Regions from separate parts of the Arthrobacter sp. KKT183 genome, predicted to be linked through region 2. Evidence: riboswitches for the same ligand, from Rfam matches in the RefSeq annotation. Region 2 holds a riboswitch; each other region holds the start of a gene.
The links. A riboswitch is a leader RNA that binds a small molecule or an ion and turns the genes downstream of it on or off. The one in region 2 is predicted to bind cyclic di-AMP.
Positions count from the first base shown of each region.

Region 1: another riboswitch for cyclic di-AMP. It lies ahead of ACZ2GY_RS01450 (NlpC/P60 family protein); the one in region 2 lies ahead of ACZ2GY_RS02555 (NlpC/P60 family protein).
Region 3: another riboswitch for cyclic di-AMP. It lies ahead of ACZ2GY_RS07540 (LysM peptidoglycan-binding domain-containing protein); the one in region 2 lies ahead of ACZ2GY_RS02555 (NlpC/P60 family protein).

Region 1 covers NZ_CM145770.1:279,046-286,374, forward strand. Annotated here, with positions in the region: gene ACZ2GY_RS01420 (cytochrome c biogenesis CcdA family protein) at 1-787, opposite strand, end outside; gene ACZ2GY_RS01425 (TlpA family protein disulfide reductase) at 784-1,359, opposite strand; gene ACZ2GY_RS01430 (hypothetical protein) at 1,431-1,610, opposite strand; gene ACZ2GY_RS01435 (F510_1955 family glycosylhydrolase) at 1,643-2,521, opposite strand; gene ACZ2GY_RS01440 (DUF305 domain-containing protein) at 2,623-3,264, opposite strand; gene ACZ2GY_RS01445 (hypothetical protein) at 3,364-3,822, opposite strand; cyclic di-AMP (ydaO/yuaA leader) riboswitch at 4,153-4,332, shown strand; gene ACZ2GY_RS01450 (NlpC/P60 family protein) at 4,339-5,160, shown strand; gene ACZ2GY_RS01455 (M23 family metallopeptidase) at 5,310-6,173, shown strand; gene ACZ2GY_RS01460 (LysM peptidoglycan-binding domain-containing protein) at 6,664-7,329, opposite strand, start outside.
Region 2 covers NZ_CM145770.1:512,665-519,993, reverse strand. Annotated here, with positions in the region: gene ACZ2GY_RS02585 (FdhF/YdeP family oxidoreductase) at 1-396, shown strand, start outside; gene ACZ2GY_RS02580 (molybdopterin molybdotransferase MoeA) at 438-1,691, opposite strand; gene ACZ2GY_RS02575 (DUF6457 domain-containing protein) at 1,688-1,972, opposite strand; gene mobA (molybdenum cofactor guanylyltransferase) at 1,986-2,627, opposite strand; gene ACZ2GY_RS02565 (HNH endonuclease) at 2,624-3,124, opposite strand; gene ACZ2GY_RS02560 (NlpC/P60 family protein) at 3,310-4,158, opposite strand; gene ACZ2GY_RS02555 (NlpC/P60 family protein) at 4,182-4,988, opposite strand; cyclic di-AMP (ydaO/yuaA leader) riboswitch at 4,994-5,153, opposite strand; gene ACZ2GY_RS02550 (M23 family metallopeptidase) at 5,311-6,189, opposite strand; cyclic di-AMP (ydaO/yuaA leader) riboswitch at 6,287-6,480, opposite strand; gene ACZ2GY_RS02545 (metal-dependent transcriptional regulator) at 6,599-7,303, opposite strand.
Region 3 covers NZ_CM145770.1:1,580,776-1,588,104, reverse strand. Annotated here, with positions in the region: gene ACZ2GY_RS07560 (bifunctional copper resistance protein CopD/cytochrome c oxidase assembly protein) at 1-1,788, shown strand, start outside; gene ACZ2GY_RS07555 (copper resistance CopC family protein) at 1,785-2,483, opposite strand; gene ACZ2GY_RS07550 (M23 family metallopeptidase) at 2,519-3,331, opposite strand; cyclic di-AMP (ydaO/yuaA leader) riboswitch at 3,335-3,525, opposite strand; gene ACZ2GY_RS07545 (DUF3093 domain-containing protein) at 4,035-4,520, shown strand; cyclic di-AMP (ydaO/yuaA leader) riboswitch at 4,797-4,963, shown strand; gene ACZ2GY_RS07540 (LysM peptidoglycan-binding domain-containing protein) at 4,966-5,823, shown strand; gene ACZ2GY_RS07535 (multicopper oxidase family protein) at 5,951-7,329, opposite strand, start outside.

The sequences.
Region 1 (7,329 bases), 230 kb from region 2:
GTCGGATGTCGTTGGCGAACCAGTTCTGTAGTTCCGCGACCCAGGCCCCCCAGGCGCCGGAGACCATGAGCAATCCCAGGGTGATCAGGATTCCGCCGCCGAACCGTTGCAGTGCCAGACGGTGGGTGCGGAAAAAGCGCAGGGCTCCCATGCCGCGGCGGGCTCCGAGCGCTATGAGCAGGAACGGCACACCGAGGCCCAGACAGTAGAAGAAGGTCAACAATGCGCCCTTAGCTGCACCGGATCCGTCGGTGAAGGCCAGTAGCTGGACAGCCGAAAGGGTCGGGCCGATGCACGGTGCCCACCCGAGGCCGAAGGTGACACCAAGCAATGGCGCCCCCCAGAGCCCGGTAGGTACGCGTGCGTGGATTCTCGCTTCCCGTTGGAACCAGGAGAGACCACCGAGGAAGACCACACCCATCAGAATCACCAGGACACCGAGCACCTGGGTGATCCACGCCTGCCCCGGCGCCTGGAGCCACGCACCGAGCTGCCCGAACACCGCACCGATCAGCATGAACACCAGCGAGAATCCCAGAACGAACAACCCGATACCCGCGAGCATCCGACCGCGTTTTTGCTGGGCGAGATCGACCCCGGTCAGGCCTGTGACGTAACCGAGGTAGCCGGGCACGAGAGGAAGGACACACGGTGAGGCGAAGGACACCAACCCTGCCAGCACAGCAATGGGAACCGCCAGCAGAAGCGAACCGCTCAGGATGGTCTCAGCGAATGGATTAGCTACGGTGGAGATGACCATGGCCGGGACCTCCATGAGCCGCGTCATTGTTCGGCCACCACATCAGTGATCAGAGCCTTCAGGGTGCTTTTCTCCGCCAACCCGATGATGCGGGCGGCAACACGGCCCTGACGGTCCAATACCAGGGTGCTTGGTACGGCCTGCGCCGGCACATACTCTGCCATGGTGAACTGAACAGTCCCGTCCTGGTCGTTGAAGCTGGGATAGGTGATGCCGAAGTTCCGTTCGAACGCCTCAGCGGTCGGCCGTTGGTCCCGAATGTTCACCCCGAAGAACTGAACACCGTCCTGCTGGTGTTCCTGCGAGAGTGCTTGCAGGTCCGGGGCCTCCACACGGCACGGCGCGCAGGCGGCGTACCACACGTTCAGGACAGTCACTTGCCCGGTCCAGTCGGCTGACGAGATCACTGTCCCGTCGTAGAGCTCGGCGGTCAGTTCCACCGGTTCTCCCCGTGTTTCGGGGGCGTACTCGCTCACCGAACCGTCACCGGCGATGTAGTTCTTGTTATCTCCGGCTTTGGCCTGTTGCGCCAGCGGATCGGTAGCGGCGCACCCAGAGATCAGCAATGACAGGGTCAGAAACAGGACCGGAAGATTCATCCGTGGCCGGTGTTTCCCGCCGTTTTGCCGGCGCGGCGCACCGGTTGGTGTGTGTTGGAAGAGTTGTTTGCTCATTTTTCTCGCCGATCACGCCGGGCATCGGAGGAGGCGGTGTAGGCGGCGAGGATCGCCACGGGTAGGACGATCAGTACCGACACCCAGGAAGGGAACATTTGCCGGAGCAGGAGGTAGCCGATGGCGGCGACCAGGAGCAGGAAAGTGGTCTTATGCCATCCGCGCCATTGGGACATTTCTCTCCAGATCGGATAGTGGAGTCCGTGCATCAGGGGACCAGGTCGTTGAATGAGGTTCCGCCGTCACCGGACACTTTCACGCCGGTTTCGGTGGCGACCCAAATTTCCTGGTCGGCTCCGTCGTCGGTATGGGTGTCTATGGCGGTGGGTGCGGCCCCGATGGAGCCCTTCTTCGCCCAGGTCACCCCGGCGTCTGCGCTGGTGTGAATGTCACCTTCAGGTGTGACACCGACCGCCTTATCCCCGGCCAGGGCGGTCAGCAACAGTAGCGGGCTGTCAGCGACGAGGCTCCAGGTGGACCCGGCGTCGGTGGAACGGTAGAGCCCGTCCGCTGTGGTGGCCAGTACAACATCGCTGCTTGTGGCGCCGGAGAGGTCGAAGGGAGCGATCTGGGTTTCCGCAGCTTCCCATTGAAGACCGTCTTCGCTGGTGATCAGTTGGCCGTCGTATCCGACAAAGGATTCTCCGGTTCCGGTTCTGGTCAGAGCATGAAAGTCGGACTGGCCCTGCCGGGACATAGGTTCCCAGCTCTTGCCGCTGTCGGTGGAACGGAGCAACCCCACCGGGTTGGGCAGATCCGTGTCCGGTCCCGGGTGCCCCGATGCGTACAGGGTGCTGTTTCCCCCGGCGGTGTATCCCATCAGGTCGATCACGGGACCGATACGTTGAGCGGGGGAGGTGGAGACGTCGTACAACCCATCGTGGGTGGCCAACAGCACCCGATCAGTGCCAGGGTCAACGCTCATCCCGTGCACATGACCGGTGGGAAAACTGTTAGGTGTGCTGGTTGGTTGCGGTGCTGCCGAAGGCGCCGAACAGGCCGCCAGGGACACCGTCGAAACGAGCGCCACCGTGAGCAGGACCAGGCGGCGGCGGAGAAAGCGGGTCGCGGAAATTCTTGGGCGCATGTGTTGCTCTCTAACCAAGGTGAAGTAACGGGAAAAAGGTTCGCCCGGTTCCGGGGAGGCGCCGGTGATCAGGCGCCTCCCCGAGACTGGGTTCGCCCGTTCTAGAGCTCGGCCAGGAGGGCTCCCATCTCCTCGATCTCGGCCTGCTGCGTTTCCACGATGGTTTCGGCCAGAGCGATGGCGTCCGGGTACTGCCCGTTCTCGATCTCTTCCTGCGCCATTTCGACCGCTCCGTTGTGGTGCGCTGTCATGGACTCAAGGAACATGCGCGCCGCTTCGTCACCTTCGGCGGCTTCCAGTTCAGCGAGCTCGTCCTCGGTCATCATGCCCTGCATCTCCCCGGAGCCACCCATGTTGCCCATGTCGTGGCCTTCCATGCCGCCTTCGGGTTCGACCGGTTCACCCCAGGTTTCGAGCCAGCCTGTCATCGTCTCGATTTCGGGTGCCTGCGCGTCTCTGATCTGGGTGGCCAGGTCGCGTACTTCCGGGCTGATGGAGTCCTTCTCGAGCATGATCTCGCTCATTTCCACGGCCTGGCGGTGGTGCGGGATCATCATCTGGGCGAACATGACATCGGCATCGTTGTGTTCGGCCGCGGTGTCCTGCGTGGTTTCCGGTGCGGCTGAGCCGGCACTGGTTTCCGGTGCCGTAGCAGTGCCGGGTGTGTCGCTGGATCCGCAACCGGCGAGCGTGAGGGTCGCGGCGATCGCCAGCGCGGACATGGAAAGGTAACGCTTGGTCATGAGGGTGTGTCCTTCGATGGTCGAGCTATCTGCATTTCAGGTGGCGGGCACGACGGGATGCCGTCGGCCCGTTATCGGAGTCGGGTAACTACGCGACTCTTACGTGCGACTGATGCAGAGCTGAACCAGTGTCAGCGAAGGCACGAAAGTGCGGGGAAGCCGTACAACCGGCGGTGGGCCCCGCAAGCGAACACGGCCATAGGCCAGCCGGCTCCTGAGGACGATAGCCGTTGCAAAGGAAACCACCAGGAACGCCAGGATGCACACACCCGCGGCGATCTCTTCACCGCACGTATCCGCACAATCCAGATTCAGCGCCATACCCGAATCCGCAGGGTTGGATGCAGAAGCTGGCATGGAACCCTGATGGTGCACGTCAGTTGCGGGCGCCGCCGTGGCAGCCGAACCGACGGCGTGTGAGGCACCATGCCCGCCCATCCACACATGCATCGCAAGAATGCCCACGATGACGGCGGTCAGGCTAAGGAAGAGAAGAGCTGTCTGGGGCAAGCGGCGTGGAAGAGGCAGGGGTAGGGCGATTCCAGGGTGCTTATTCATCGCTCCGCTCCTTCCCGTTCTCCTGCATGTTCGTGCCTGATATCAGAGTACCGATCCATCCTGTGCGGGATCGAATCGGGGCTCAGCCGGTGATGGCTGCCCGACGCAGGTCCAGCTGGACAGGAGCTGCATGTGCAGAGCGACCACGACGGTCTGAGCTAACAGCTACCCAGCTACCCAGCTGCCCAGCTGCCCAGGGGTGGTTTTCACGGATCCATCGAGGACAAGATGCTCCCTGCGGGGATGCGGAGACGCGCCGTGACCTAATTGTGATCTTGGCGTTGGTATGAGATACCCTCAATCTCGTGCCTGCGTCCCATGGAGGCACTCCCACACGGATCGCCGAGCTCTGTCACCGTGGTGGGGTCGTCCGTTTTCCGCTGGCAGAGGCGGGGGAACCATGTACGCGGGCCCATGCTTTGAGGGTCCTTGGGGTTAAGCCGTTTTCACGGCCGGGTGACTCCCATCCGAACCCGACAGCTAACCTCGCAGGCGTTGGGAGAAGGTACTCGACTTATGTCCACTCGGCATGCCCCCGCGCGCCACCGCGCAGTCCCCGCCCAGACCAATACGTTGGCTGTTATCTCCAAGGCTGTCTCCTCCAATATGGGTTCTGCGGGCCGTCAGGCTGCGGTGATCACCGCAGCTTCTGGTCTCGTTCTCACCGCGGGCCTTCCTGCCCAGGCATTGGATGCACCGCAGCGTCAGGTGAGTACCAGTTCGTTGGTTACCACCGTGGAAGCCGAGCCGGTGTCCGCGGATACCTCGGCCGCTGTCACCTTCGAACGCGAAGCCGTCACCGCTGCGCCCGCTCCCGTGATCGCTGAACCGGCTCCCTTCGTGGAGCATCCGGCACCCGAGGCCGATGCGTCACTGGCAGCAGTGCAGACGGTGGAGCCCGCCCCGGTACAGCAGACCCCTGCGGTGCAGGAAGTGGCACTGCAGGCTGCCGCGGCGCTTCCCGCCGCACCGGCGCCTGCCCCTGCTCCCAAGCCGGAGCCAGCTCCTGCCCCTGCAGCCAGCAGCAGTGTCGGTGCCGCGCTGGTGGCCTCCGCCTACGCACAGATCGGCCGCACCCAGGACTGCACCATCCTCGTCGAGGTCGCATTGCGATCCATCGGCAAGTCTGTCGGCGACCTCGGGCCCGAACAGTTCTACCAGTACGGCACCGTTGTCGGCTCTCCCGCACCGGGTGACCTGGTCATCCGCCCCGGCCACATCGCCATCTACGTAGGTAACGGCCAGGTCATCAGCAGTGGCATGAACGGGGTCAATGACACCCTCCTGCACCCCCTGAGCGATCTCCCCGGATCATCCTTCGTCCGGGTCAACGGCTAACAGCCACCTAAGCCGGGCAGGAAAAGGGTCAACAGGGCGATTGCGAACCGCCCCAAGCTCTTTGCCTACCCACACCTGGGCATGCCGGAGCCATCCCCCTGCGCTCCGGCATGCCCTCACCCCTTCCGCTGAGCGAGACGAGATCATCGTTGTCTTCCCATAACGCGCACGGTCGACGCCGCGCCGCCTCAGGACGTCGTCGCGCAGAACCGGCCACACCACGTCACCAGCAGGGCCGCCGCGCGGCCAGCCGTAGCGCGACGAAGCGCCACGCCTCACCTGTCGCCCCGATCGCCGGTGCAATCTCGGCCGTCGGCGTGCTCAGCGGCGCGCTCCTCGCGGGCATCCCCCTGACCGCAGCGGTGCCATCATCGGTGGAATCATCCACCACCAGCTCGGCCGCGGACAGCGCTCAACAGCCACGAGCGCACAGCGTTGAGGCCGATCCGAAGGCCGAAGTGGATTTCAGCCGTGTCGCGGTGCCCGGTGCTGCCTCCACTGAGCCGGCGACAGGGTCGGTCGACTCATCCCACTTGTTGGCTGATGGTCCCATCCAGACGGACCCCGGCGATGACGCCGACGAAGAACCTACTACTGAACCTGCGGTCGAACCAGTTGAACAGGCCGGCCTTGGCGCACCACTGGCCCAGATGAGCACGGTCTCGACCTTCGGATATCGCACGAACCCATTGACCGGGGTGCCGGGTGAGATGCACACCGGCATCGACCTCACCGGCTCATGTTCCACCCCCGTCATGGCCGCTGCCAGCGGAGTCATCACCGAAGCCGGATGGAGCCCCTACGGTGGTGGCAACCGGATCGTGATTGATCACGGGGATGGGCTCAAGACCACCTACAACCACCTCGCCACGATTGCTGTCAGCGTTGGCCAGACAGCTACTAGGGGAGACGTTGTGGGCGGAGTCGGAACCACCGGCAACTCCACCGGCTGCCATCTACACTTCGAAGTTATGATCAATGACACGCTCGTGGACCCCGGCAGCTGGTTTTAGTCAAGGACAAGCACTAGAGGGCGAGGAAAAATCCCGGCCTCCGCGGTTTCTCATCCAGTGCGGGAACTGCAGTGTGCGTCGAGCTGCAGCGGAGGGGCCACCGCCGCGCGGGTCGCACCAGTCATATAACCATCCCGCACCGGGTCGACCTGAGCTGATTGCGAGGTCATGATCGACCTGAACCTGCACCTGCATCTGTTCGTTCTGGTTTGTTTCTCCTGGCAGGCCTGCCCGCCCCATCAAGTCGCCGTGCCCAGCATGGTCTTCAGGAAATCTGTTCTCTAGCTGACGCCCGCTTCACTCCGAGTCGAGGAATCAGCCCCACCTAGTGATGGATCGATGGCCGCGATGACACCTGGCCTGGCGTCGTTGGATAGCTAAACGCTGGCCCGTTGGACCTTGGAAGTGGTGAACAGAAGAAAAAGCGGCAAGCACCCCCGTTCCAAGGTGCCTGCCGCTTTCCCATCCTAGGGAAACGCTCTAGGAATACTTAGCCGTTGACTCGCACGTAGGACGAGCCTGCAAGGTCGGACAGCGGGTGCTTGAGGGTGAGGTTCGCACCGTTCATGCCGCTGCTGATGACTTCGCCGTTACCTACGTAAATGCCGATGTGGCCGGGCCGGATGACCAGGTCACCGGGAGCCGGGGTCCCGACGACGGTGCCGTACTGATAGAACTGTTCGGGCCCGAGGTCGCCGACAGACTTGCCGATGGATCGCAGTGCGCGCTCAACGAGGATGGTGCAGTCCTGAATGGAGCCAAGCTGGCCGTACGCCGAGGCGACCAGAGCGGCACCGACACCACTGGAGGAAACAGCCGGAGCCGGAGCTGACCGCTGGGCCGGAGTGATGCTGCTCGAAGCGAGCGAAATACGGGCTTCCTGCTGGCCGCCCACCGTGTAGGAGACCTCGTTCGCCGGTGCTGCTTCAGGAATGGCGGCAGGAGCCGCGGGTACCGAGGCTCCTGCCGAGGCGGCCGCTGCGCCCGACACAGTGATTTGTTGGCCGGGGTAGATGATCGACGTGTAGGACAGGTTGTTCTGGGCCAGCAGGGTGTTGAGTTCAACGCCGTAGCGAGCTGCGATGCTTCCCATGGTGTCACCGGAAACCACGGTGTGAACCGATGCCGAGGATGCAGCCGGAACTTCTGCGACCGG
Region 2 (7,329 bases):
ATGCGCTCGCATGACCAGTTCAACACCACCATCTACGGCTACAACGACCGCTACCGCGGAATCAAGAAGGGCCGCCATGTGGTCTTTGTGAATCCCGAGGATCTCGCGGAACTCGGCTTCAAGGACGGCGATCTTGTGGACGTGCACGGCGAGTACCTGGACGGCAAGGACCGCGCGCTGCGCAAGTTCCGGGCGGTTGCGTACCCCACCGCACGCGGCTGTGCTGCGGCGTACTACCCGGAGGCAAACGTCCTGGTTCCGCTGGACGACACCGTGAAGGGCAGCAACACCCCGGTCTCAAAGGGCGTCATCATCCGGCTGGAGCCGGCAGCTGACGGGCCGGCGGGCGGCACCGGCGAGGAGAACGCGCGGGAGAACATGCCGGCTACCGTCTGACCTGCACCGCCCTGCCGCGTTTCAGCTGAACGAGGGAGCTGCTAGCTGAACCACGGCAGGGTGAGTGCCGGTACCTTTTCGTCCGGCTCACAACCATGTTCAGGTACAACGAGGACGCCGTCGGCATCCGCCAGACCGCGCAGCATGCCCGAACGGTGGTGGACTGTGGGCATGGCGCGTCCGTTCTCCAGGCGGTACGGCACCAGCCGAGTGCGCCCTTCCAGCGGCTTGAAGGCCTCACCTGCCAGAACTGAGCGGGACTCCGGGAAGGCGGCTCCCCGCAGACCGGCCAACAGCGGTGCTCCCACCGTGAACAGCGCCATCATCGCGGCGAGCGGGTTGCCGGGCAGGCCCACAAAGAATCGGCCGTCCGGCAGCCGTGCCAGGAGCGTAGGGTGTCCGGGGCGCATGGCGATGCCGTCGATGAGAAGCTCAGCCTCGAGCACAGCCAGCGCGCGGCGGATGTGGTCCGCATCCGAGGAACCGGTGCCGCCGGTGCTGATCAGGACGTCTCCGGAAGCCCTCGCGAGAGAGACTTCATCTGTGGCCTCGGCGCTGATGGCAGCAACGACGTCGTCCAGATCATCACGCGCGCGGGCCACCGTATCCACGTGGCCGCCCAGCATGGTGAGCAGGCCGGGCAACTGCGGGCCGAACGTATCGCGAACCTGGCCCGCCTCGGGCAACCCTGCCTCGATCACTTCATCACCGGTCAACAGCAGGGACACCCGTGGCGCACGGAGAACGGGAAGCGTGTCATACCCGCAGACTGCGGCCAGCGCGATCTGCGCGGGATTGAGCACCGCACCGGCAGCTATGGCCTGCGCTCCCTCTGCCGCTTCCTCACCTGCCGGGCGGATATGTTCGTTCTCGAGCGGCTCGTCGGGGCGGGCACGGTCATTGCGGGTGAGCATGCCATCCCGGATGGCTCCGTGCTCAGAACGAAGAATTCCGGTAGCCCCTCGGGGCACCACGCCGCCTGTAAGGATGAACGTGGCCTGACCGGGTTCCAGCGTGGCGTAACCGGACTTCTTGTGCTCGTGTGCCCGGTGCCAGGGGCTCTCATCCTCCTGAACGGGTGTGATCAGCGTCCACGGCGGCTCGCCGCTGAGCGCCCAGCCGTCCATCGCCGAGGACGCGTAGTGCGGGATGGGCTGCAGCGCCACGACAGGTTCAGCAAGGGTCTGGCCGAGAGCGTCCGCGAGGTTCACGGTCTGTACAGGCTTCGGAGATGCCGATTCATACGCCAGCCGCCGGGCCTCCTGCCAGCTCAACTCGTGCCCTGCACTGCTCATCGGCGGTCTTCCGACCCGGCGACGGGCGGGCACGCCGCATGGGCGGCCTGCAGCGCTGACCGCATGGCCGTTCCGCTGTCTGCCTGCCCGGTCCCGACGGCCATTCCGGCTGCATAACCGGCGATGAACGTGGTGAGCGGCGCTGCGGGTCGAACAACCGAGTGCGCCGCCTGACCGGCCAGCGCCAAAACGGCATCGACATCGACCTCGATGCCCTCAAGTTCAAACGTTTCCAGAAGCTTCTCGCTCCACTGCCTGAGCAGGCGTTCCCGATCCTCCATGGTGAACCTTCCGCTATCTGCCCGCGCCTGGCTCCTCCACCCCGAACTGCCGGGCATCGGACCACGTATCAATGTCAGTGGTTGAGCCCGCGGGAACTTCGACTGGACTCCATGTCACCCTAGCAAGGAGCGCGCGCATAGACAGATTCCTTACTTCCTGCTTTTCCACTGTGGCCAGGTCAGCCCAGCGGTACAGTGCGGCAAGCGGTTGGTCCCTGCCGCCGTCGTGAGCCAGAACCGAGGCGCCCGTTTCAGCGGCGCCTCGCATGAGTGCAGGCAGTGCGTCGCTGATCCGCGGCATGTCGCACGCAAGCACAAGCACCCAGGGCGCGGGATCGGTCATCAGATGTACGACGGCGGCGCTCACCGCCGCTGCCGGCCCCCCGAAGGGCGGGTCTTCCCGTACCAGTTCCGCCCGGGGCGGCAGATCGGGCGCCGGTCCGCCAACAACGACAAGCCGCCGGGCTTCATTCAGAGCGCTGCAGGTTCGTTCCAGAAGGGAGAATCCATCGACGATCAGGGTTGACTTGGGGACCCCTCCGAGCCTTGAGGACCTGCCTCCGGTGAGCACAACGGCGTCGTACATCAACTCGCTGGCGCCACCGACACCGGCGGCAATGCTACCGGCGCCCCGGCCGTCGCGTGTATTGCTCACGCGGCGTTGTCAGCGGGCAGGAATTCGCTCCACTGCGGCAGCGGTTTTTCCAGTTCCCGGATCTGCCAGAACGTCCCCCGGGGCGGCGTAGGCACAATTCGCAGGGACCAACCCAGCGAGGCCAGTGTCTTGTCACCCTTGGCGTTGTTGCAGCGTAGGCAGCAGGCCACCAGATTCTCCCAACTGTCCTCGCCCCCACGCGATCGCGGAACAACGTGATCAATGGTCGAGGCAGGCTTGCCGCAGTAGGCGCACAGGTGGTTGTCACGCCGGAGCACTCCACGGCGGGTCGCGACGGTGCCGCTACGGTAGGGGATCTTCACATACCTGTTGAGGAGGATGACTGATGGCCGCGACAGCACTTCGTTGGGGCCCACTACCGGGTCCTCCCCTTCTGCGACGACGCTGGCCTTGCCCGTAAGAACAAGCACGAGCGCCCGGCGGAAGGTCACGACCGCCAGTGGTTCGTATCCAGCATTCAGAACGAGAGTGCGCATGCACATTCCTCTTTGCCATCCATAGCCGCAGGATTGAATCCCTGAGGTCCCTGAAGCTACGGCGAAGGTACTTCGGATTGACAGTGCAAGAGTAAGCCGTTGCCGGGAGGATCCGTCAATCGCCACGCACGACAAAGCCCTCCGCCTGATAGGCAGAGGGCTTTGTCGAGGGAGGGTAAGGGAGATCAGCCGCCAACGCGGATGTAAACACCGCCGGAGCCGAGTTCTGCAGGTGCCACAACGGTCTGGTTGCCATTGAAACCACCGTGAACGGCCTGCCCTCCACCGATGTATACAGCGATGTGGGCTGCGCCCATGCCACCGTCAGCGTAGTAGATGAGATCGCCGGGAATAGCTTCCGCGGCGCTGACCGTGCGGCCGAGGGAGAGATAGCCGGCCGGCCATCCATGGAAGTTGATGCCGGCAGCGGCAAGGGCGTTGCTGGCGAGGCGGGTGCAGTCCTGGATTACTCCGAGCTGACCCTGCGCAGCGGCAGCAATGGTGGCCGCTACACCCGAGGAGACCTGGGGAGCTGCGGGCGCGGGCTTCTCGGCGACAGCAGCCGGTGCAGCAACAGGAGCCGCTGCCTGTATGGCGACAGCGGCCTCCGCTACGACGGCGGGTGCTGCTTCTGCGACTGTAGCTGTCTCCGCCACCGGAGCGGCTTCGATGATCTGGGCCTGCGGCTGCACAACAGGTACAGCCTCGACAACAGGGGCAGCCACAGTGGGCGCCGCCACTGCCTTGACGGCAGCCTTGTTGAAGGAGATTTTGGCATCCGCCGGGGCCTGAATCGGGGCCTTGGCGCCCTGAACCTCAAGCGTGGTGGTGACGGTGTTGCGCTCCGCGGGCAGCTCCACAGCGTTGGCCGCGACTCCGCTGGACAGAACGAGGCCCGAAGCCGCCGCGATGACGGCTGCCTGGCGACCTACACCGCCGGCGTTGTCACTGACTGCGCGGGCAATGGAGGAGAGGTGGGCTGAACGCTGCACTTCGGCGCGGTGGCGCGCTATGGCACGGGTGTTAGAGGTCATGTGTGTGCTCCAGGTATCTGTTCTTAGCTAACGCGGACGAAGCTAGAGCCAGCGAGATCGGACAGGCTGTGCAGCCCGGTATTCATACCGTTCAGGCCACCGCTGATGACCTGGCCGTTACCTACGTAGATGGCAACGTGACCTGCGGAGACAACGAGGTCACCGGGTGCAGGAGTGGAAACGACTGAGCCGAAAGCGAAGAAATCGCTCGGCGCGATGTCCCCGACCGACTTGCCGATTGAGCGCAGTGCCTTCTCAACCATGGCGGTGCAATCCTGGGCAACGCCGATCTGCGAGTAGGCCGAGCCTACGAGCGCTGCGCCGATTCCGCTGGAGGTGGGCGCCTCGACGGGAGCCGGAGCCTCAGCGGCGGGAGCCTTTACCTCAACCTCTGCCTGGGGAGCTGCCGCAACCTCGACGGCGGGCTCAACGACCGGGGCCGGAGCGGCCACAGCTGCTTCATTCTGAACTACTGCTTCAGCCTGCACTGTGACGGCTGGGGCGGGCTCAACAGCCTCGACGACCGGAGCTGCTACAGCTTCAACGGCTGCTCGCTCGAAGGTGACGGTTGCGTCAGCGGCGGCGCTGACGCTGACCGGCTGAGCTGCCACGGCACTGAGGGTCTTGACTGCCTGGGCCGAGCGCTGGGCGTCAGAAGCGCCATGAGCCGGAAGGCCTGCGGTGAGGACGAGTCCGGAAGCAGCGACGATGACTGCTGCCTGGCGTCCTACGGAACCTGCGTTCGAAGACACAGCCCTGGAAATGGCTGCGAGCGAATTTGTATGAGCCGGAACCGCACGATGGCGCCCCAGCGCAGAGCTATTTGACACGTTGAATTGCCTCTCCCTACGCCTGCGAGGTGAGCTGTCGGATTCGGATGGGAGTCACCCGGCCGCGGATCGTCTCAGATCCAGCGACTTAACCCCAAGGACTTCAAGAAGAAGCCCACAATTGGTTCCCCCGCCCCTGCCATGCGATTGTTGCGAACGGAACTCGTACAGTGGCAGAGCTAGGCGATCTGCACGAGTGCCGCCGAACCCCCTGCGATTCGGCACGAGTTAGACGGTACATCAGTTCTCTGGCTATGTCACATTCCGGTCACGGAACGGTGTGTTCATGATTACGACGCGGCCAACCGGCGCGGAAAATGACTCAGAGCCAGCCGAGCGGATCGACGTTTTTGCCGTCGACAAGGACCTCAAAATGCAGGTGGCATCCGGTTGAGGCGCCTGTGGAACCCACGCGTGCTATCGCGTCGCCACGCTCCACAACCTGGCCCACCGCCACGTCCATGGCCGACAGGTGGTTGTAGGTGGTTTCCAGTCCGTTGGCATGCTTGATCACCACACGGTTGCCGCCCCCGTATGCGTGCCAGCCTGCAAACGTGACGGTGCCGGCCGCAGCCGCCAAGACGGAGGTCCCGCAGGCTTCGCTCATGTCCTGTCCGGTGTGGAGTTCCCCTGCACCGGTGATTGGGCTGATCCTGGCTCCGAAAGCGGAGCTCATCACCATACGGTCCAAGGGTGCTGAGAGAGAGCCCTTGGCCTCCGCAGTCACGATGTCTCCACCGGATGCGGAAACGATCTCGGCAAGCTTCGCATCGGGATCGAAGGTGCTGTGCAGTGCCGCGCGGTCAAATGAGACATCCGCACCGGCGGCAGCCTGCACTGGCTGCAGTTCTTCCTGCTCAGCTGCAGCAGCCACGGTTTGCGCTTCAGCGGGCACCACTGCGGCGGTGGTGGGCAGCGCAACCGTGAGCACCATGCCAGAGGCAGCGGCCGCAATGGCAACCTTCTGGCTGAGTCCGGCGAAGGAAACGTCGCGGCGAGTGCTGGCTGCGCGGCGTCGTCGTTCGGTGCGTTGGGCATCACGGGGGCGTAAGGAAACTACCGGGGCTACCGTTCCGGTGCGGGCTTCACGGCGGGGCAGCGGATTATCCGGGCAGGTGGAAACCGGCGCCGGGAAAGCGTTGATTTCAGTGCACACCGGGCTGGACGGCGCTGCTGCTTTGTCCGCAGCCTGACGTGCCAAGCGCTCAGCTCGTTCCCGCCTATGCGCATCGCGTGGCCGCGCTTCAGCGACCGGGGTGCTCGCACGGCGGCGCCCCGAAGCAGTGTTCGACAAGGAGACCCTTTCTCATTTTTTGCCTGCGAAGTTAGCTGTCGGATTCGAGTATGAGAAAACTCGGTTCAGATCCCTGCGGTGTGGCAGCATCCGAACTTCACCCCAAGGCCATGGCATGCCATGACCGGTTGTGGGTCCTCCGCCCCTGTCCATCTGTGTAACACTGCGTTCGCTGACAGGGTTAGGCAGGCGAACCAGGTAACGCTGGAGTATCAGCGCCAGGAACCAACTATAGCCGTGAGCGCCGGAAAGTAATCATTTCGTAACCATGCTGTGGATATCCTTCGGGAATCCAGAGCCTTCCAGGTCCGGCGCCTCAGAACTGCGGCTGAACCGCCACAAAAACATGCGAAGCAACTTCCGGCGGCAACTCCAGCGCACCCTCCACGCCGGGCACCCGAACGGACACGTAGTCTCCCACTGCCTGTAGGGTCATCTGCGCTCCGGGACGCAGACCGCCTTCGTCCAGTTGGGTCAGCAGTTCGGGATCCACCTGAATGGGTTCGGCCAGCCGGACAAGGGTCACAATCGAACCCGCAGTGTAGTTTGCCATCGTGTCCGTAAGCGTGCGCACGCCCAAGGTGAACGCTTCCGACGGGGTACCGCCCAGGGCCTCAAGGCCAGGGATGGGATTGCCGTAGGGTGATTCGGTCGGCTGGCCCAGCAGCTCATACAGGCGCCGCTCAACCCGCTCGCTCATCACGTGTTCCCACCTGCACGCCTCATCGTGGACGTAGGCCCAGTCCAGGCCGATGACATCGGAGAGCAGTCGTTCCGCCAGCCGATGCTTGCGCATCACCTCGGTGGCCCGCCGGCGCCCGAGCTCGGTCAGTTCAAGGTGACGGTCGCCGGTCACCACTACGAGTCCGTCACGTTCCATCCGACCGACAGTCTGCGAGACCGTAGGGCCTGAGTGACGAAGGCGCTCGGCGATCCGGGCACGCAGCGCAACGATGTTTTCTTCCTCAAGTTCAAGGATTGTCCGCAGATACATCTCGGTGGTGTCGATGAGGTCCGTCATTTGCGGGGTTCAGCTCCTTGGCACTG
Region 3 (7,329 bases), 1.1 Mb from region 2:
GCGCTGCCAGTCGTCACCATGGTCCATCACCTTGCCCTCTCGGTGGTCCTGGCCGCCCTGGTGTATCTCACGGTGATCCTTCCCTGGCCCGCCCGGCCGCGGGCCGCGACCACACCCCAGCCGTGGCCGCCGGCACTGAGCAGGGTCCTGTCGGTGGGCACGGTTGCCGGGCTCATCTGGACCTTCTCGGCCGCCGGGGTCCTCATCCTCAGTTACGCCGACACCATCGGCAGTCCCCTGTCGACGGATGAGGCGTTCACCCGGCAGTTGGCGTTCTATATGGTGAACCTACCCAGCGGCCGAGCCTGGTTAAGCGTGACAATCCTCGCTGCGCTCACCGCCACCCTCCTCTTCGCCGTCCAGAGCCGCATCGGCTTCGTCCTGACAGGAGCGCTGGCTGCCTTCGCCGTGGTACCGCTGTCAAGCATCGGACACGCCGCCGGCAGCACCGACCACAGCGCCGGGGTCAGCGCGCTGAGCATGCACCTGCTCGGGGTCAGCCTCTGGGTTGGTGGGGTTATCGTCCTGGGGCTGCTGTGGGATGTCCTCCCCTCCAACAACACCACTACCTCCACGAAGGAAACCGTCAATATTTTTGCCCGGTTCTCCCTCCTCGCCGGCGCTGCGTTCGCCCTGGTATTCGTCTCCGGAGTCATCAATACCATCCTGCGCGTCGGGAGCATCCAGGGTCTTCTCTCCCCGTATGGGACGCTGATCATCCTCAAAACCCTGGCCACCCTCGTCCTCGGCGTCATCGGGTACCGGCACCGAACCAGGATCACCGCGGCGGGGCGGAAGAACATGGCCTGGAAGCTGATCGGCGCCGAAGCGACGATCATGGCGGGCGTGATGGGAATCGCCGCTGTCCTGGGCCGGACACCACCGCCGGTCCCCCAACTACCCGAACCGGACATCACCGAAACCGAAATCCTCACCGGATACCCCCTCCCGCCCGAGCTCTCCGCGCTCACCGCGCTCACGCAGTGGCGCTGGGACCTCTTCTGGGTGAGCGTCGCGGTCATTGCTGCCTGGGTATACCTCACAGCGGTCCGCAGGGCAGAATCATCAGGCGTGCAGTGGTCGAAGCGCCGGATCCTCTTCTGGCTGACCGGGCTGGGCCTACTGGTCTACGCCACCTCGGGGGCACCGGCCGTCTATGGGCTGGTGCTGCTCAGCGCCCATCTGACAATGCTTTTGACTCTGGGGCTCGCCGTCCCGTTGCTGCTGGTCTCCGCCCGCCCGGCACAGCTCCTCCAGATGACGGTCCCCGCGCGGGCCGATGGCAGCACCGGTGTGCGCGAATGGGCGCTGCAAGCCGCCAACCACCCGCTGCTGACGCGGCGGGAGACACCCCTTTGTGCTGCGGCGGCCCTCCTGGGCTCCCTGATCCTGGTCTACGGCACCGATCTTTTCACCAGGATCACTGCCAGCCAGCTCTTCCTGCAACTGATCAATGGCTATTTGCTCTGCCTCGGGCTGGTCCTCTTCGGTTCACTCCTCCACCAGGTAACCCCCCGAATGACCCGCGGCAGTCTCACCGGCGTGCTGGCCGCACTGTCCGTGACCCTCGCCGCAGCAGCCTTCCTGGCAGTATTCCCGGAACCACTCCAAGCGGACTGGTTCAGCAACACTGAACGCAGCTGGGGTCCCTCGCTGGTGGAGGATCAGCGACTGGCTGCGGCCATGGTGGTTCTGCTGGCCGGCACCGGCCCGCTACTGTCATCGGCGATCATCCTCATCCGCCGGCAGCAGCGGCCGGCGCCCACAACCACCTCAGTGGGCCGCTAGCCCTCCGTACCGCTCTCACGTGCGTCTGCTTTGATGGCTTGGCGGCGCCCCATCATGAACGCTGCGGCGCCGGCGACCACGATCACCGCGATCACAATCAGCAACAACCAACTAACGCCACCGGAACTCCCGGTCTCCTCGGCTGCCGGTTCGGCGGCCGGGTCCTCTTCGTCGCTCGCGCTTGGGGCGGCGGCCGCAGTCGGCGTAGGCTCTGCACTTTCGGCTGCCGGTGCGCTGGTGGAGGGCTCCTCGGCCGGTGTCGTGCTGGCCGGTTCGTAGGTGAACTCAAAGACACCCTCGATCGGGTGCCCGTCGGAGGAAACGGTCCGCCACGCCACGCTGTACACGCCGGGGGTCTCAATGGCGGCCGGGGCTGACATGATGTTTTCCTCCAACGTGACCGGCGTTGCTTCCACCGCGGTGCCCTCCGGTCCGGTGATCTGTATCCGGCTCAGCTCCAGCCCGGAGGATTCCAAGGGTGCTTCGGAGAGGGTGATGGTGATGGCCTCCGGCGCGGTATCAATGACCTGCCCTTCCTCCGGTGCCGTCCCAATCAGCGAGTCATGGGCGGTGGCTGCCGGTGTTCCGATGAACCCGATCATCGTGGCGGCGAGTACACCCAGCAGCGCCCTTCGAAGGCCCCGGGTTCGAGGCCGACGGGCGTGTGCGGTGTTGGTTGGATTGGGTGTGTGCATGACTCTCCTTGAGTGGTAGCGGACGGTGGAAACGGTCAGAGCCACTGGGTGGGATCAGCCACCGTGTCGTTGATCATGACCTCGAAATGGAGGTGGCATCCGGTGGAGTTCCCTGTGGTTCCCGCATTTGCGATCAGCTCGCCCTGGCCCACCGCCTGCCCGGTGCTGACCGTGATGACGGACAGATGGTTATAGGTGGTCTTCAGCCCGTTGCCGTGATCGATGACGATCCGGTTTCCGCCCCCGTAGGGGCTCCAGCCGGATTCGACGACCGTGCCGCTCTGGGCGGCGAGAACGTCGGTGGCGCAGGAGGCGACCAGGTCTAGTCCGGTATGCAGTTCCCCGGCGCCGGTCAACGGACTTGCGCGGTAACCAAAGCTGGACGTCGTGGCCATGGAACCGAGCGGAGCAGCCAGCCGGGCGCCAGCAGTGTCGGCAATATCCCCGGCGTTGTCGCCCGCGGCAGGCGCGCCGCTTGCGTTCTCGACCGAGCCCGCCGCCAGTACAGCAGGGTCACCAACTCCTGGATCCGAAGCGGGAATGGCCGAAACGGCGCTGCGTCCGAAGGTTACCTCCGCCTGAGGATCAGCCGTGACCTTCTCCGGTGATGCGGCGGGGCTGGCCTGGATCGTAGGCTCTGCGCTGGCGCTTCCCTGCGCGGGGAGGATCACGCCGCTAAGCAGTCCGGCTGCACCCAGAACCATCGCTGTAGGTTTTATCCAATGCCCAGTAGTCGCGGTGGCTGGGGCTGCCGCCCGGCGACCATGCTTCGGACGGCGCTCCGCCGCCCGTCGGCCATGCGGCGCTGGTTGCGCACGGCGGCGGCCGGCGGTCTTGTGTGAGGACAAGAAGATTCCTTTCCGAACGCCGCTGAAGTTAGCTGTCGGATTCGGGCAAGGAACCAGCCCGGCCGTTCCAGTTCAAAACACTGGAATGGCTTCACCCCAAGGCAGCACAAAGGCCGCCACAAGAAGTGGGTCCTCCACCCCTGCCGGAATACGAACGGTACTGGATTCCCGGCAGGGTTAGGCGTTGAAACCAGCGTCACCAACTGATCTCGGCGACGAAGTCACTCTACAGGGACGGCTGTATAGTTACAATTTCGTAACCTGTTGAGAGTGGGACTCAATTGCAGCCCATCCACCTGCAGACGCGGCACCTACCAACAGAGAAAAACTGATGCGGAACAACTGCTAGCTTTCAGGTCAGGACCGAAGAACCTCTGAGGCTCCATCGGCAATCCGGCCCAACACAGTCAGCACCCTTGCTTTGCTCTGCCGTGGATCCTTCGATAGTGAGTAAGTTAGGCTGGCTCCGTGCCCGGTTCCGGGCATGCAGATGCCGATGACCCGGCGCCCTAGCCACCATGGTCATCGGCATCTGGTTCAACCTGCGTAGCCTGGCGTGATCAATTCCGCCAGCGCCCCTGTCGGTCCGCTCGCTTGGGTCTCCTTGCCCACTTTGACACCGCAAGGGCCGGAAGCGTCCGTCCTCAAGCAATCGATGAGGGACCGGAATGGGCACGCGTAGGGGTGTGGCAAGCTGTTGACCATGTCCGAAGTTTCCGCACCGCCATCCGCGATCCTTTACGACGAACGGTTGTGGCCGACGCCGTTTGTGTGGGTGCTTGCCTCAGGAGTGGCAGGAGCGTCGATCCTGGTGTTTGCACCGATCAGCATGCTGACCGGGATTATTGCCTGCATCCTGATCTTCCTCATCATTACCGCTCTCCTGGTGCTGTCTACCCCGCGGATCACTGTGACCACCAGCTCACTGGATGTTGGCCGTGCCCACATCGACCGGAAGTACCTGGGTGCGGCACGTTCCTATGTGAAACAGGAGGCCACCCATCAGCGCGGACCGGCGCTGAACGCCCTGGCGTATCTATGTATCCGCGGCTGGATCGACCCCGTCGTACGGATCGAGATAAAAGACGACGAAGACCACACCCCCTACTGGCTGGCATCAACCAGACGTCCAACTGAACTCGTCAAAGCTTTAGACCCCGCCCTACCGGAACACCGCCACGGCTCATAAGCTGCGCCTCTTCGTGAAGAGTGGCAGAAGAACCCCCGTTCGTGACGGTCCGGAAAAGCCACTGAAGTACCGAACCTGAAACGAATTCCAGGACAGGGCGATATGCCGAACCAGAGCTATACCGAGAAGGGTCTGAAAACTTTGAGGGCCAACGTTGTGTTGCCGTTATTGAAATGTGACAGGCAAGGACGCGACGGATATGATTCTCGCGGTGTCTTGGACTCGATGCGGGCGACACCCCTCCAGCAGATTGCCTAACTCTGTCGCTGGTGGAGGTCCGTCCTGAAACAGAACACGGCAGAGGCGGGGGAACCGAACGTTGGGTTTCGAAAGAAGCCCTAGGGGTTAAGGTGAAAGCGGCACTCATTCTCAGTGCTGTGGTACGCCCGGGTGGCTCCCATCCGAATCCGACAGCTAACTTCGCAGGCATTGGGAGAGGCTAGCCATGTCAAAAAATCGCCACACCGCGCGCCACCGCGCCGTCCCCACGAGCCCTCTGCACCACGTTGCTAAAGCGGCATCGGCGGGAGTGGGAACAGTAGGACGTCCGGCGGCGGTAGCCGTTGCTGTATCGGGTCTGGTGCTCGGGTCGATATTGCCGGCCCACGCCGGAGCGACCACCACCTCCTCCACCACGCCGCAGCAAACCCTCGATACAGCGGTCACCGAAACCGTGGGCGCGGCTTCTGCCGCTGCAGCAGTAGCAACGGGAGGTGCCACTCACATCGTTCAGCCTGGTGACACCCTCGGAAAGATCGCAGCCTCTTACGGTGTGAGCTTGGAAACGATCTTCGCTGTCAACGGGCTCGGCTGGGAATCCCTCATCTACCCCGGTGACGTCATCGCCCTGACAGGCGCCGCCAACGGCGTGAACGGTGTCACGGCGCCGGCAGCACCTGCGAGGGTGGAAACCAGCACCATGGGCATTACGACGGCGGCCAGCACCATTGAACGCGCACCCGCTCAGGCATCGAGCACTGTAGCGGCAAGCGGTGTCGGTGCGGCGCTGGTTGCTTCGGCTTACGCGCAGATGGGTGCTACCCAGGACTGCACGATCCTCGTTGAGGTAGCTCTGCGCTCGATCGGTAAGTCCGTCGGTGACTTGGCCCCTGAGCAGTTCTACCAGTATGGAACGGTCGTCGGATCCCCTGCCCCCGGCGACCTCGTTATCCGGCCAGGGCACGTCGCCATCTACGTCGGCAACGGGCAGGTCATCAGCAGCGGGATGAACGGCATGAACGCCACCATCCTGCATCCGCTGTCAGATCTGGCCGGGTCCTCCTTCGTCCGGGTCAACGCATAGCCACTAACCCCTGGCCAGCAGCACTCGAGTCCTCGCGGGTCCATCCCGGTCATGGGTGATGGGAATCGGATATCCGGCAGCGGGCACAGGGGACGGTTACCTAGCCGTCCCCTGTGCCGCTTCCTTGCTAGGTGTCTGCGGGTTCGTGGGCGCCAGGGAAGGGTGGAAGCGCCGTCGCTTCGTCCCAGCGGCTGGGACCGGCTTTTATGGGGTCGTTCTCTTGGGGTTCGAGAGCGGCGGTGCCGACGCGGAACTGGACCATCATGTCGTGGTCTTCGTGCGGAAGGTTGTGGCAATGGATCATGTAACGGCCGCGGTGGGGCCCGAATTTCATAAGCAGGTGCACGGTTTCCCCTTCACCGACGTAGACGACGTCCTTGGGCCCTTGCTCGTAGGAGTAGGTGGCCCGATCTTCCCCGCCGATGATCTTGAAGTCCACCAAATGGATGTGCATGGGGTGGAACCAGCCGCCGCTGGAGTTTTCGAATTCCCAGATTTCGGTGCTGTTCAGTTCGGGGTTGGCGACGATCCGTCGGTAGTTGCTCTCCACAACGTCAGCCCACGTTTGACCGTCAATGGTCCACTTGTCGGTGAGGTCATCGCGCTTGAGCCTGAAGTGCCGCCGGATCATGGCGTCGGTGGGCTTCAGCGCCATCACTTCGTTCCCCGGATCCAATTCGCCCGGAAGGGTGTTCCAGGTCGGGTCGCTGGTGTCGACAGGAGCATCGACGACGTCGAAAGCCATCACCTTACCGGTGTGGTCGTAGTCAATGTTGTTGTCGTTGGATAGATTTACGAGTTCGACGCGTTGCCCGGGCTGATAGTTGCGGAAGTCAATCAGGACTTCGTAGCGTTCACCGCTGGCGTGACGCCACTGGGAGACGGTTTGCGCGCGGGGCATGAGGCCCCCGTCTGTGGCAACCATGACGACCGGGTCGCCGGTACTGAGCCGGAACCGGAAGGAACGCGACACGCATCCGTTGAGGAGGCGGAACCGGTAGATACGCCGTTGGACTTGCATCACCGGCCAGGGCCGGCCGTTGACCAGGATCACATCACCGTAGACACCGGACTGGTCATTATCGTCATACCCGAGTTCCCCGTTCTCAGCGAACATGGCATCGCTGATCGTTACCGCGACGTCGAACCTCCCCTGAGGAAGCAAGGCTCGTTCAAGCTCATCGTGCATGTGGTATTGGCCCACCAGCCCGGAATAGACGTTCGGGGCCGTGTTGTGCACGGCGTGGTCGTGATACCAGAGGGTACGGGCCGGCTGGTCGTTGGGATACTCATAGTCCTTGGCGAAACCGGTGTGGACGATGTCGCTGGCATACCCGTCGAACTGCGGCAGGGAAGCCGATCCGTGCAGATGCGTCGATGAATACAGGAGGTGCCCGGCCCGTGGATGGGTTGCCGGCATCTGGTTGCGGACCCGCAGATACGCCTTTGTGCCCCGTTCAACCTTGATTGTTGGCCCCGGGAAGATGCCGTTATACCCAAGGATCT